One region of the Glutamicibacter ectropisis genome, then DNA from elsewhere that is predicted to be linked to it. Evidence: riboswitches for the same ligand, from Rfam matches in the RefSeq annotation. Region 1 holds a riboswitch; each other region holds the start of a gene.
The links. A riboswitch is a leader RNA that binds a small molecule or an ion and turns the genes downstream of it on or off. The one in region 1 is predicted to bind S-adenosylmethionine.

Region 1 (3,193 bases):
GCATCACGGCTAGGACTATAGCCAGAACAGAAGCGATCGCTGCGATACTCCAAGGAAGTACATTCCTGCTCTTACGCAAGGTAAAGCCATGGTCATGGCCTGAAAGTGGTGAAGTCATTTTTAAGCTCGTTAATGTTGATGCGATTATGGGCGGGCCAACGCATGGGCAATGCGGTCACCGAGGAATTGGACAATTTGAACTGTCAGGATCAGTGCGACGATGGTGGCCAACATGACGTTCATATCGAATCTCTGGTACCCGTAGGTCACCGCGAGATAGCCGATACCGCCAGCGCCAATCGTGCCTGCAATAGCCGAATACTCGATCATAGAAATGGTGTTCAGCGTGATCGCTGAGGCCAGCGCCGGCAGGGCTTCCCTGATCTGGGTGGCGCCAATGATCTGTGTTGCCGAACCTCCGGTGACTAGACCAACGGCGAGGTTTTCCTTCGGCAAGTCATTAAGCGCGTTCTGAACCAAACGTGCGAAGAAGGGAATGCCGGCGATGGTCATGGGTACCGCCGCTGCAGCGATACCAATGGTGGTTCCCGTGATCCATTTGGTGAAAGGAATGATCGCGGCCATCAACACCAGAAACGGCAGTGAGCGTCCCATGTTTGCAATCCAGCTGAGTACGCCATGCACCTTTGGTCGTGGGAACAAGCCATGCCGGTCGGTGTTGTACAGCGCGATCCCCATCAAGCCACCAATGCTGATCACTAGGGCCATCACGATTCCGACCATGGCCCAGGTCTGCCCATACGCAGGCAGTAACAGGGCGAGCAGTTCATTCCACGGGGTGTCTGTTCCAACCGCTGCGCTTTCAAATGGGAGTCTCATACGCCAACCTCTTCACGAACATGTTCTTCAACGGTGGCTTGCAGGCCCCACGATGCCAGGATCTGTGTGACCTGTTCAGGCAGTGCCCCGTCCACGCCGATGCTGACTCGTCCTAGCGTTCCGTCGTGGTGTGCTTCAACTGAGCCTCCAAGCAATGCCACGCGAATTCCATGTTCAATGCCCAATCTTGAGATCCATGCTGGATCAACACGATCGTTGAGATAGGCGACGGTCATGGAATAAGAGAACCCAGCCGGGAGTGCCTCTGCACGCAATGGCAAGAGTTTGGAACCGGCTTCGGAGTTCGGATTAGCCACCAGCTCGTGGAGCTTGCCGTATTCTGCGATACGACCACCGTCGAGTTGTGCAACGTTATCGGCAACATGGCGGACAACATCCATCTCGTGGGTGATCAGGATGATGGCAAGCCCGAGATCTGTTCGCAGTGATTCAAGGAGAGTGAGAACCTGCTGCGTTGATTCCGGATCCAGGCCCGAGGTTGATTCATCGGAGAGCAACAGCCGCGGCCGCAAGGCCAAGGCGCGTGCAATACCTACACGTTGCCGCTGGCCACCGGATAGTTGACCAGGATAGGAATTTGCCCGGTCCAGTAGTCCTACACGTTCAAGGAGTTCAGCTACTCGGCTAGTCATCTCCTCGTGTACCACGCCTAGGTTCCGCAGAGGCAAGGCAATGTTCTCGGCCACTGTCATCCTGCGAAGCAGGGCCGAATTTTGGAAGATCGTTCCAATAGCGCGACGCTCAGCGCGAAGCTTTTTGCCCGATAGATTCGTCAGGTTCTTGCCATCGATGAGAATCTGCCCGCTGCTTGGTTTTTCTAGCAGAGAGATGCAGTGGGACAAAGTAGATTTACCGGCGCCTGAGGGCCCAACCACTGCAGTGATCGAACCAGACTCAACGCTCAGGTTGATGCCTTTGAGCACCTCGACGCGCCCTTGGGCAGAGTCGTAATGTTTATGGAGGTTTTCAATCTCAATCACGAGACGTTTCCTCCTTGGAAGTACGAGTACATGTTCTCTCCTTGGCGATGGCACCTAGAAGCGCGGTCAACTCACTGGGACGCGTGCGAAAAACACCGCGCGCGACATCAGAGAATCACTGTGAATGCTCCATCGGCTCTGGCCTTAGCACCGGCCTCACAGAGGTGGTTGCTGCGACGTCTTCGAGCCAGATCTCTCGGTCGCTCTGGATGGTTGGGTGTCCTGCATGATCGCTAGGACTCCTCAAGTCTGTAACTTGTGACTGATCAGCTGCAAGCGTTACGTAGTAAATCCGTCATGTCACGAACTTCAAATGCTCACCGCCCGAAAGCTCGTAATATTCACGGTCATAAAGAGCCTTAAGCCGTCATAAGAAGCAAGAAAAACACACATATTTGGCTTGCCATGCACGCATGGTTTATTGCCTTTAAATGCACCAAGCCCCAGCGATAACGCTGGGGCTTGGAAGCAGATGACTACTCGCTGCTGACCGACGCCAAGGGTGCTTCCACCTCGTCTTCATCCTCGTAGACGTACTCGTACCGGCGGCTGCGAACCACCGCGACAATCACAATCGCGATGATGATCAGCAGAAGAATTCCCACCCATCCGGCGGGGAAAGTCCATAACGTTCCACTGGCAAGGACCGGCTCCCCGGCGACTGAATCGATTCCTTCAGGAACCATACTCACTTCATACTGTTGCCAGATCAATGGCCACAGCCCTGAGACTTGTGAAGTCAGATCCACGCTGGCACCGGGAAGCATTTCTTCAAGTGCAACAGTTTGCGTGGTGCTTCCCAAACCAAACACTCCAGAGATCTTCACCGTGTAGTTTCCACGGGCCCGCAAGGTCCCCTCGTTATTGACCTGCGCTGCGAAATCTGCCGAAACCGGCGCAAACGGATTCCACGCAATCGGTGCACTCACATCAATATTGTCCATTCCCAAGACCAGGCTACCCTCGCCACCAACATGTAGCGCCAGCTGGGTTGCCAGTCGTTGGTCAACTGCCACAGCAGTACCCGCACTGGAGTCGATATATGAGGAAATCATGCCGCCAACGTAGTCACCCGGTGCGGTGTCCTCGGGAATGCTCAGCGTAAAAGCCACATCTGCTTCTTCACCGGGATCTAGGGTGAGCTTAGATTCGCTCACACTAATCCATGCCCCGACCTCTTGTGATGGTTCTGATGCTGGCAAGAGTTCGAGTGCGCCGTTAGCCGATGTCTGGCCGTCGGCACCATAGACCGAAAGTTCCAGTGGCTTTACGCCGTAGTTCGTTATCTGAAAACTATCGTCAACGCTATCGCCGGGTTCAAGCTCGTAGGAGAAGCTAGAACGTTGCTCTTC
Region 2 (3,193 bases), 570 kb from region 1:
CAAGATGTCCTTGATGTTTTCCAGTCCGACGCTCAGGCGCACCAGGGACGGGCTCACGCCAGCGGCGATCTGCTCGGCCTCGGAGAGCTGGGCGTGGGTGGTGGAGGCCGGGTGGATGACCAGCGAGCGGACATCGCCGATATTGGCGACATTGGAGTGCAACTCCAGGGCGTCAACAAACGCCTGACCTGCCGCGGAGCCACCATCAAGTTCAAAGGCGATGACCGATCCGGCACCGTGCTGCGAGTACTTCTTGGCACGCTCAAACCACGGTGAGGATTCCAGGCCTGCATAGGCGACCTTTTGCACTTCGGCGCGAGCTTCCAGCCACTTGGCTACCGCCAGCGCATTTTCGCCGTGACGCTCAACGCGCAGGGACAGGGTTTCAAGTCCTTGGGCGATCAGGAAGGCGTTGAAGGGGGCGACCGCGGAGCCCAGATCGCGCAAAAGCTGCACCCTAGCCTTGAGGATGTAGGCGAGGTTGGCGCCGAGGATGCCGTTGACACCCAAGTCACGGGCGAAGACTAGGCCGTTGTAGGACTCGTCCGGGGTGTTGAAGCTTTCGAAGCGCTGCGGATCCTTGGCGAAGTCGAAGTTGCCCGAGTCCACGATCACTCCGGCGATCGCATTGCCGTGCCCACCGAGGAACTTGGTGGCCGAGTGGATCACGATGTCCGCACCAAACTCGATCGGGCGGATCAGGTAGGGTGTGGCCAGGGTGTTATCCACCAGCAGTGGCACACCATTTTCGTGGGCGATCGCGGAGATCGCTTCAATATCCAGCACGTCCTGACGTGGGTTGGAAATGGTTTCGCCGAAGAACGCCTTGGTGTTCTCGCGCACCGCATCACGCCAGTGATCCAGGTTATCCGGGTCGGCCACAAAGGTGACCTCAATGCCCAGGCGCTTCAGGGTGTGCTTGAGCAGGTTCTGAGTTCCGCCGTACAAGCTGGGGCTGGCCACAATGTGATCGCCGGCCTCGGCAAGGTTCAGGATCGCGAAGGTCGTGGCGGCCTGCCCCGAGGAGAGTAGTAGTGCACCCACGCCACCTTCCAGATCGGCGATCCGGGTTTCGACCGCATCGGTGGTGGGGTTACCGATGCGGGTGTAGATCGGCTCCAGTTCGGACAGCGCAAAACGGGCTGCGGCGCTTTCGGCGCTCGGGAAGACGAAGGATGTGGTCTGGAAAATCGGCAAGGCTCGGGCGCCGGTGGTGGGATCTGGGGTTTGGCCGGAGTGGATCTGACGGGTTTCAAATGACCAGTTGTTGCTCATGGTTTCCTCCAAAATAGTTGTATGACTTTGGGGGTAGACCACTGAGAAGACACCGATGGAAGTACCTCATCAAGAAGCCTTCCAGGGTTACCCGCGCTTGTCCTTAGCCGCCTTGCGCGTCTAAGGGCCAGGTCTTCACCCGGGGCACCCCACCGCGGCTGGAGGGTTGCCGCCCAGTAAGCCGGGGCTTGTTACTGGGACTCATGACCTGCCTCCAGTGTGCCTGAAAACCGAAGATCTTTGCAATGCGAGCGCCCCAAAATGGTCGTAATCGGTCATATTTCACACGGTGGGCCATTTTGTCGCAGAGAATTCGATGGCGGAAATTCGGATTAGGGTCGCCTAAGTAGAGACTGCGGTCACATATTGCCATGATTGGCACATGATGAGGCTAGATCACGTAAGTTATGCCTGTGGCCCAGATGGGCTGCTGCCAACCGCGCAAAGAATCTCCGAGTCACTCGGTTTGGAGTTCGTCAAGGGAGGCGTGCATCCCCGCTTCGGGACGCGCAATGTCATCTTCCCACTCAAGCATGGACAGTACCTCGAAGTGGTCGAGGTCCTGAATCACCCCGCCAGCGATAAGGCCCCCTTCGGCCAAGCAGTCAGGGCCCGTTCGGAGCTGGGCGGTGGCTGGATGGGCTGGTGCGTTTCGGTGGACGACCTGTCCAGCGCCGAAGACCGCCTGGGCCGCAAGGCTGTGCCGGGAAACCGCAAGTTCCCCGACGGCCGGGAGCTGACCTGGCAGCAGATCGGCATCAAGGGTTTGATCGCCGACCCACAGTGCCCGTACCTGATTTCTTGGGACGATGAAGCCAAGGACCTGCACCCATCCAAGGCGTTGGAACCAACCGGGGCGATCAGCGAAATCACCATCGCCGGTTCGCGAGATCGTGTGCTGGAATGGCTGGGTCAGCCAGAAAATGTTCACCTCGGCGCGGTGACCATGGCCTATCAGGCGCCCAATGGCACCCCGGGCATCATGTCGGTGACCTTTGAAACTGACAACGGGTCTGTTGTCTTGTAGTAGACTCGCAGCTGGCTCATGGTAGGCGGGGACAATGGCGTCCCCACCTACCAATTTTTTTATGCGCGTCTTTTGTTGCGCTATCTATCTTTTGTTGCGCTAGCCGCCAATGCCAATGGCCGGGCCGATCAGTGCATACCCGACAAAACCGATGGCGTCGAGCAAGAAGTGCGCGATCACCAGCGGCATCACCCGGCCATACTTGTGATAAACCCAACCGAAGACCACGCCCATGAGCATGTTCCCGATCATCGGCCCCACCCCCTGATAAAGGTGGTAGCTGCCGCGAATGAGGGCCGAGCAAATGATCGTGGTCCACAACCGAAGGTTCAGCTTTTTGGCATAGGTGAACAGGAAGCCAAGCATCAGCACTTCTTCGAGCACCGCGTGGCGTACGGCCGAAAGCAACAGCACCGGCACGCTCCACCAATAGTCCCCCAGATTGGCTGCGGACAGCGCCGTAGTCACGCCCAGCGCCCGGCCGGCCGCATACACCCCGAGGGTGCCAAGGCCCATGGCCAAGAAAAGCCCTGCGCCCAGCAGTGCGTCCTTGCCCCCAGAACGCAGGTCAAAACCTATCTCGCGCAGTCCTCGTCCGGTACTGCGTTTCATCAGGTAGACGGCCAGCACTACCGGCACCAGGGCAAAAAAGATGTCCAGCAGCTGGTAGGTGAAGTCGAAAAATTCGCGGGTGCTCAGCTGGTTATTCAGCGAGGTCGTTTGCTCGCGCAAGGGACCACGCGTGAGTTTGTCAGCAAAGCTCAGGATCGAATAGATCGCACTCTGCCCCAAAGACAGCGCTAAGACCAGAACAATCTCAACTTTTAGGATCTTCGAATTCACGTTCTCGATCATAGGCTGATTATGCTGTGTGCCAGCTGAGGTAGCCTG
Region 3 (3,193 bases), 110 kb from region 1:
GGCTGGTCTTCCACAATCCGCACGATCAGTTTGGGGTGCATAACTACAGCGCAGAGGGTGGTTTCTTCGCCAACGGACTATTCGGTACGTGGAGTGCGGTGATCGTAGCGATCTTCTCTTATATGGGCATTGAGGCCATCTCGATCGCAGCTGCTGAAGCCCATAATCCGAAACTTGCGGTGCGCAAGGCCTTCAAGGTTTCTTTCCTGAGACTCTTGCTGTTTTACGTATTCACCATGGCGCTGATCCTGGCTGTAGCTCCAACCAGCGAATTGATCTCCGGCGGTTCACCTTTTGTGACCGTGATGTCCCAGGTAGGTATTCCTTTTGCTGATTCAGTGCTGAATTTTGTATTGATCATTGCTGCGCTATCGGCCATGAATGCCCAGCTGTATGCCGCTACTCGGATGCTGCATTCCCTGGCTGATGCAGGTCACGCACCACACATGGCACATCGAACTAACCGCGCAGGAGCACCGGTCCATGCGGTATGGATGTCCGCCGGAGGTATCGCCGTGGCTGCGATTGTTTACGCGCTGGTGCCTGAGGGCGGGTTTGGCATCATGCTATCCCTAGCAACCTTTGGCGCCTTGGCTACCTGGCTCATGATCTTGTTGACCCATGTGTCTTTCAGGCGCAAAGTAAAGCAGGATCACGAGAGCCTAGAATTCAAGCTATTCGGGTATCCAGCAGCATCAATTGTTGGAGCGCTCCTGCTTGCCGCGCTGCTGGTGACCTCATTCTTTGTACCTCAATTCAAGTACACGCTGATTTTCGGAGTGCCCTTCGTTGCAGTGATGTCGCTACTGTACTGGCTGGTTTTCGCTACCAAGAAGCAGCACTCTGGCAAGGACACCGTTTAGGGGTGGCGTAATCGGAAGAAGGACGTTCCAGCAATTTCGTGGGCCCGAGGAACCAACAGGATTTTCAGGTGTGCGTTGAATTCTGCGTCGTTGACGGTTGCCGGATCTAAAACCTTATCCAACAGTTCTGGCTGTTCTGGTTCTAGATTCCACAGCTGTCCGTCAGCTGCAATGGTCAATTGACCGGTGGTGCGATCTTTCCAAAAGCGTGCGCTGATCCAGTCTGAGCTGAAGCGTGCAGAATTTTGGGGGAGTGCTAGTGGTTCTTGGGTAGAGCTTTGCATGGCAGCTAGGACCTTTTCACTTGTTGTTCTTGCCTGTGACGCTCTTGCATCCGAGGCCGCTTCTTCATCCGAACCACCCGCCGTACAACTGTGGGGTTGGTGTCTGATCAGTCGGAGCTTTGCTGAAACCACCATTTGGTGGTGTCAGCGATCAGAACTCGTGAAGTTGATTTCATGCTACAAAAACTTTGATGGGGGCTCAACGTTTTTCCTATGTCATGCAATGTGAGTTCATCTTTGCTTAGTGTTACCCGGCGTTGGTTGGCAGAGGAGAAACTGCACCGGCACTAAGATCGTAGGGTGCCAACTAGTTGGCTGACGCAAAGATTCTTCAAGGAGCGATAGTGGCCAAATTGTATTTCCGCTACGGTGCAATGAACTCTGGCAAGTCCACGAGTTTGCTTCAGGCTGCTTTTAACTATGAAGAACGTGGCCAGCGAATCCTTTTGGCTAAACCCGGCATTGATACCAAGGGTGAAAACTCGATTGTTTCACGGCTGGGGATCGAGCGTATTGTCGATTTCACCATCAGCCCCGAGGATAACGTTCGCGAGCAATTCGCCGTACAAAGTTCGGGAGATGACCCAGAAGCGCTAGTGACTCACGTGGATGCACCACCTGTGGCGTGCCTTTTGGTGGATGAAGCGCAATTCCTGACCCGCGAGCAGGTCGATGATCTTTTGCGCATCGCCGTATTGGATAACGTGCCGGTGCTGGCCTACGGAATCCGCACAGATTTCCGCACGCACGCATTCCCTGGTTCAGCTCGTCTAATGGAGCTTTCCCACTCTTTGGAAGAGCTGAAGACCATTTGCCGGTGCGGACGCAAGGCCATGTTTAATACCCGGCGGATTGGTGACACCGTAGTTTTTGATGGTGATCAGGTTGCCATCGATGGCGAAGACGTTTGGTACGAATCGCTGTGCGCCTCGTGCTACCTCGAAGCTTCCGGCGGAAAACTGAGCTAGTTCGCTATTATCCCCAAGTCACGAATCGATCACATCGATTACCTAATGACGAATCGTGTGCCAGACTCGGTACATGAGGATTCCGGTTGGGTTATCTATGGCCGCTATAGCCTTGCTGATGCTTTCTGCATGCGCGGGATTGATGCCGGATGGACAGCACGGATCTCAAGATATATTCGAAAGATCCAGAAATTCCGATCGGGCGCCGTCGGCTTTCCACGATGATGTTCCACGTGATTCTTGTGGCGAACTAACCCTTACTCAGGGGGAACAGATAGCGGCTGAAGCTCTTGACTGCATGGACGCTGCAGTAGGTAAGCGCAATGTCGAGTTGGCTGTTTCATCGCCAACTACTGAAGGGGAGCCGATCATAGTGTTTTACCGTACGAGTACGAATTCCGACGGTGTTGAGATTTTCGTCAACGGCGAGTACGACAAATTCGGTTCCAGGGACTGGTCTCATTCCGTGTGCCCAAAAACGATGACCCGCGTAGCCCTTGAGGGGTGCCAGGACTAATAACTTCCTGATGCAGCTCACCGCAAACCAATCATTAGAACCGTGAATAAGTCGAAGGAAACCAAAAATTGATCGCAGCTTCAGTAATTAGTTTGATCTTGGCCCTATTGTTCATCGGTGTATTCGAATGGGAACGTCAGGACAGAAAGAAAACCGGTTCCAAAGAGGACAAGTTCTTTGGCAATTGGGCGCTTGTAGCCTTCTGGATCTGCGCATTTTTCTTTGTGGTTTTTGCCCTTGGAGCGCTGAACGAGTGACCCGAGTGGTGGAATCACCCTTGGATTATTCGTTCGATGTTCGATACAGCTAGCTCATCGCGGATGCTTGAGATAGCGAAACCCCTTGTACGGCGGCAGTCGTCGAGACCGCGTAACTGATTTGTTAGTTAACCAGTCCAGCAACAGCACGTTGTAGAGCCCAGTCGAATCCGTCGGATATCGGTGAATCAACATCCAATTGCACTAGGTTCTGACGGAAGGCGACAGAGCCCAGAATGTGGTTGAGCAGGAGTTGCTGACCGTGGCGAGCATTCTCGGAAGACAGCCCGGCAGCTTCCAGTAG
Region 4 (3,193 bases), 570 kb from region 1:
ATACTTGACTGGGGTGAGCCTAACATCATCCAGCGGCAAGGTGAAGGACGAAAGTGCGAAACCTTGATGCGCGTCGCGGTGAGTCCTCCATGTTTTTGGGGCAGGAAGCTAGGATGACTTCATGAGCGAAATGGAGCAACCACGACTAGCCAGCGCACTAGCGCAAAAGGTTGTCGACACCATTTCACCAACGATTAATCGCCATGTGAACATCATGAATGAGCATGGAATAATCATCGCCTCCAGTGATAGCTCGCGCATCGGAACGTTGCACGCAGGAAGCCTTGAAGTGCTTCGAGACCAGCGGGTCATCCGAGTCACTCACGGCGATGAAACCGCCGGGACCCAGCCCGGGGTGAATCTTCCGCTGAAGATTAATGACCGCGTGTGTGGAGTCATTGGACTTACCGGTGCACCCCATGAGGTGGAACCACTAGCTGAGCTGATTGCGCTGACCGTGCAACTGCTGGTCGCCCAAGAACGTGAGCATTCGCGTAGCGCTCGCCGGGCAGCCGAAGCCAGGGATATTCTTTCCGCCTTGCTCGCCGGGAATGTCGCACCGGAAATCATTGGCCGGATGCTTCAGGCACATGGGCTCAGCGGGCACCTGCACTTGGAAGTGTGTCTAGTCGGCAAAGGACAAGCGGCAGGGCAAGAGTCAGCCTTTGCACAGCCAGGAACCCAAGGGGTAAGTACCTCTTGGGTGACGTTGTTTGGCGCGAGGTGGAGACTTCGCAAGGCTAGTGAAGATCATGGCCAAAGCGTTGTTGGACCCGATGATCGGTATCTTGGCGGCCCGGGGATGGCAGATGTCGGTGAGCTCTTGGCCCGGGCGGAAGTATTGCGCACCTTGGTGGCACGTCCTGAACTGATTCCAGATCAGGGGCATCGTGAACTGTGGACTGAAGAGATCGCGGTGGCTATCGCCCGCACACCGGTATCTAACCTCAAATATCTTGCGATGCCTGCGCAGGAATTGAATCAAGAACAAGCAAAAACCCTCTTGGTGGTGGCAAGCGTTGCTTCGATGTCTCAAGCGGCCGAGATTTTACACATTCACCGCAATACGCTGATGCAGAGGCTGGAGCGTATCGGGCAGGTCACCGGTGTGGATACGCGCCTCACCAGTGAATCGTTACGCCTACAGCACGCGATTTATGCGCGAGTTGCCTTGGGGCAATTACAGATCTTCTAATGCAACTAGCCTGTTGGCAGATGGATATTTTTGATCCTTCGCGGCCGAATCTTCGCCACGAGAGACACTAGCGACTAACTACTCGGGTACTGCTTGGCAATCTTATTGGCGCGGAATCCTGCCACGAGCAAAAGCAAAAGACTGAGGCAGAAGCCGACAGCGGTCACGGTCAGCGCCCACGGGAATTTCTGCATAAAGCAAAGAACTGCGGCGATGGCCAACAGTACCCATCCAATCCACGCTGTCATTCTGAGCGTGGGTGCGGCATGGCGGTGAGCAGCCAACCACGCTTCATCACTCGATAAGGTGTGACGGGTTTTGATGCCTACCGCAGTGTTGCGTTTGAGCTGGCCCGAGGCAGTCATCGGAGCCAAAATGCTGGCGGTCACGGTCAGTATGACCAGCCCAAACATCAGACTGATGGTGTTCATTGGGTCCATTGAAATTTCCCTTAGATGGTGACTTTGTATTCAGTCTATACAGTGGCCATATTTCTCAACACCCGTCCTGTTACGAAAACTGAACAGTGCAGTTAGACGTGCAACTCATCCGCAGAGCTTAATATGCGGAAATATGACGTGACTCCGGCACTTCTGACACCGTTTTTGGCCGGATGAACCCGTGTTTTGTGAAGAGTTCTGACGCTTTGTTCCCTCCGGTGACGCGTTAATGGCACGCCCATCGGATCGATGTTTAACTCGAAGAATACCCATCCAGAGCGGCTGAGAGACCTGGCTCCGTGACGCCGCAGCAAGTCTGCAACCCGCAGAAAGTGCTAACGCCAGGAGCGATGGAATTCCCGGGTAGCGAAGCGCAACTTTGAGTTCGGGATCCCTCGGTTCACTATGTCTAAGAGAGGGACGGCATGACTCGCACTCGCCCGAACACCCTGAAATTATTGGCAGTAACCATGGCAGCAGCAACACTGCTGACCGGTTGCTCGCTCAAGGAACCACGACCTGACGTGGCACCGGTAGCGGCGCAAAACACCACCCCACAAACGGAACAGTCACTGAACGATGTGCCGTCACTCGAAGGTAAAAAAGTCGGAATTGCTGCCAAGGACATCCTGCACGACTACTCGCGCGTGGTGTATCAGCAGATCCAAGAACGGGTCAAAGAACTCGGTGGCGAAGTGATTGCCACCCAGGCCGAAGCAAAAGACGAAAAACACGTCTCTGATGTCGAAAACCTGATTACCCAATCACCAGATGCCATCGTGGTCATCTTGGGCGACGCCCAGACATTAACCCCTGCGCTGGCCAAGGTAGATGCGGCCGGTATCCCACTGTTCACCATCGATTTCCAGAGCGAATACTCCAAGAACAACGTCACCAGCGACAACTGGAATGTCGGCACCACGCTGGCGCGCACCATGGCTGAAGATCTACATGGCAAAGGCAAGATTCTCGTCTTTAACGGCTTCCCCGGTGTGACTCCGTGCCGTATTCGCTACAACAGTCTGAATCTGGTGCTGGAAGACTACCCAAACATTGAGAAGATCACCCCTGAGCTACAGGACAAGTACGAAGGCACGATCGAAGATGCCAAGAACCAGATTCAGGATCAACTGCGCAGGCTACCGGAAGGTGAAGTCGACGCGATCTGGTCTTGCTGGGACATGCCACTGATCGGTGCCGCGCAGGCCATCGACCCGACAGATAACGACATCAAGTTGTACGGCGTGGACGCAGAGCCCGGAGCCTTGGACCTCATCGCAGATCCACAGAGCTCATATCAGTTCACCGTTGCTCAGCCCACCAAGCAAATTGCGGCCACCTCGGCCACAAACATCGCGCTCTTCCTCGACGGGCAAACCGACAAGGTACCAGCCACCAGCTACGCCGAGCCGATTTTTGTTGACAAGGACAATGTGAATCAGGTGCGCAATGACAACGGGATCTAATGAACTGCTGAACATGCGCGGTATCAACAAATCCTTTGGTACCGTGAGCGTGCTTGAAAAAGTAGAGCTGAAACTTCGAGCCGGAGAAGTCT

Region 2: linked by a shared signal. The riboswitch ahead of QMQ05_RS04245 (bifunctional o-acetylhomoserine/o-acetylserine sulfhydrylase) and the one ahead of QMQ05_RS01630 (methionine ABC transporter ATP-binding protein) in region 1 are both predicted to bind S-adenosylmethionine.
Region 3: linked by a shared signal. The riboswitch ahead of QMQ05_RS01135 (hypothetical protein) and the one ahead of QMQ05_RS01630 (methionine ABC transporter ATP-binding protein) in region 1 are both predicted to bind S-adenosylmethionine.
Region 4: linked by a shared signal. The riboswitch ahead of QMQ05_RS15895 (substrate-binding domain-containing protein) and the one ahead of QMQ05_RS01630 (methionine ABC transporter ATP-binding protein) in region 1 are both predicted to bind S-adenosylmethionine.

What each region holds. Positions count from the first base shown of each region.
Region 1 is NZ_CP125942.1:347,072-350,264, reverse strand. It holds gene QMQ05_RS01640 (MetQ/NlpA family ABC transporter substrate-binding protein) at 1-118, opposite strand, end outside; gene QMQ05_RS01635 (methionine ABC transporter permease) at 145-840, opposite strand; gene QMQ05_RS01630 (methionine ABC transporter ATP-binding protein) at 837-1,841, opposite strand; SAM riboswitch class I at 1,968-2,057, opposite strand; gene QMQ05_RS01625 (WxL protein peptidoglycan domain-containing protein) at 2,318-3,193, opposite strand, start outside.
Region 2 is NZ_CP125942.1:914,474-917,666, reverse strand. It holds gene QMQ05_RS04245 (bifunctional o-acetylhomoserine/o-acetylserine sulfhydrylase) at 1-1,275, opposite strand, end outside; SAM riboswitch class IV at 1,364-1,484, opposite strand; gene QMQ05_RS04240 (VOC family protein) at 1,658-2,302, shown strand; gene QMQ05_RS04235 (CPBP family intramembrane glutamic endopeptidase) at 2,402-3,157, opposite strand.
Region 3 is NZ_CP125942.1:232,887-236,079, forward strand. It holds gene QMQ05_RS01130 (amino acid permease) at 1-863, shown strand, start outside; gene QMQ05_RS01135 (hypothetical protein) at 860-1,147, opposite strand; SAM riboswitch class IV at 1,168-1,313, opposite strand; gene QMQ05_RS01140 (thymidine kinase) at 1,492-2,115, shown strand; gene QMQ05_RS01145 (hypothetical protein) at 2,701-2,889, shown strand; gene QMQ05_RS01150 (TetR/AcrR family transcriptional regulator) at 3,014-3,193, opposite strand, start outside.
Region 4 is NZ_CP125942.1:3,384,586-3,387,778, reverse strand. It holds gene QMQ05_RS15905 (CdaR family transcriptional regulator) at 122-1,195, shown strand; gene QMQ05_RS15900 (SdpI family protein) at 1,270-1,626, opposite strand; SAM riboswitch class I at 1,902-1,992, shown strand; gene QMQ05_RS15895 (substrate-binding domain-containing protein) at 2,061-3,101, shown strand; gene QMQ05_RS15890 (sugar ABC transporter ATP-binding protein) at 3,085-3,193, shown strand, end outside.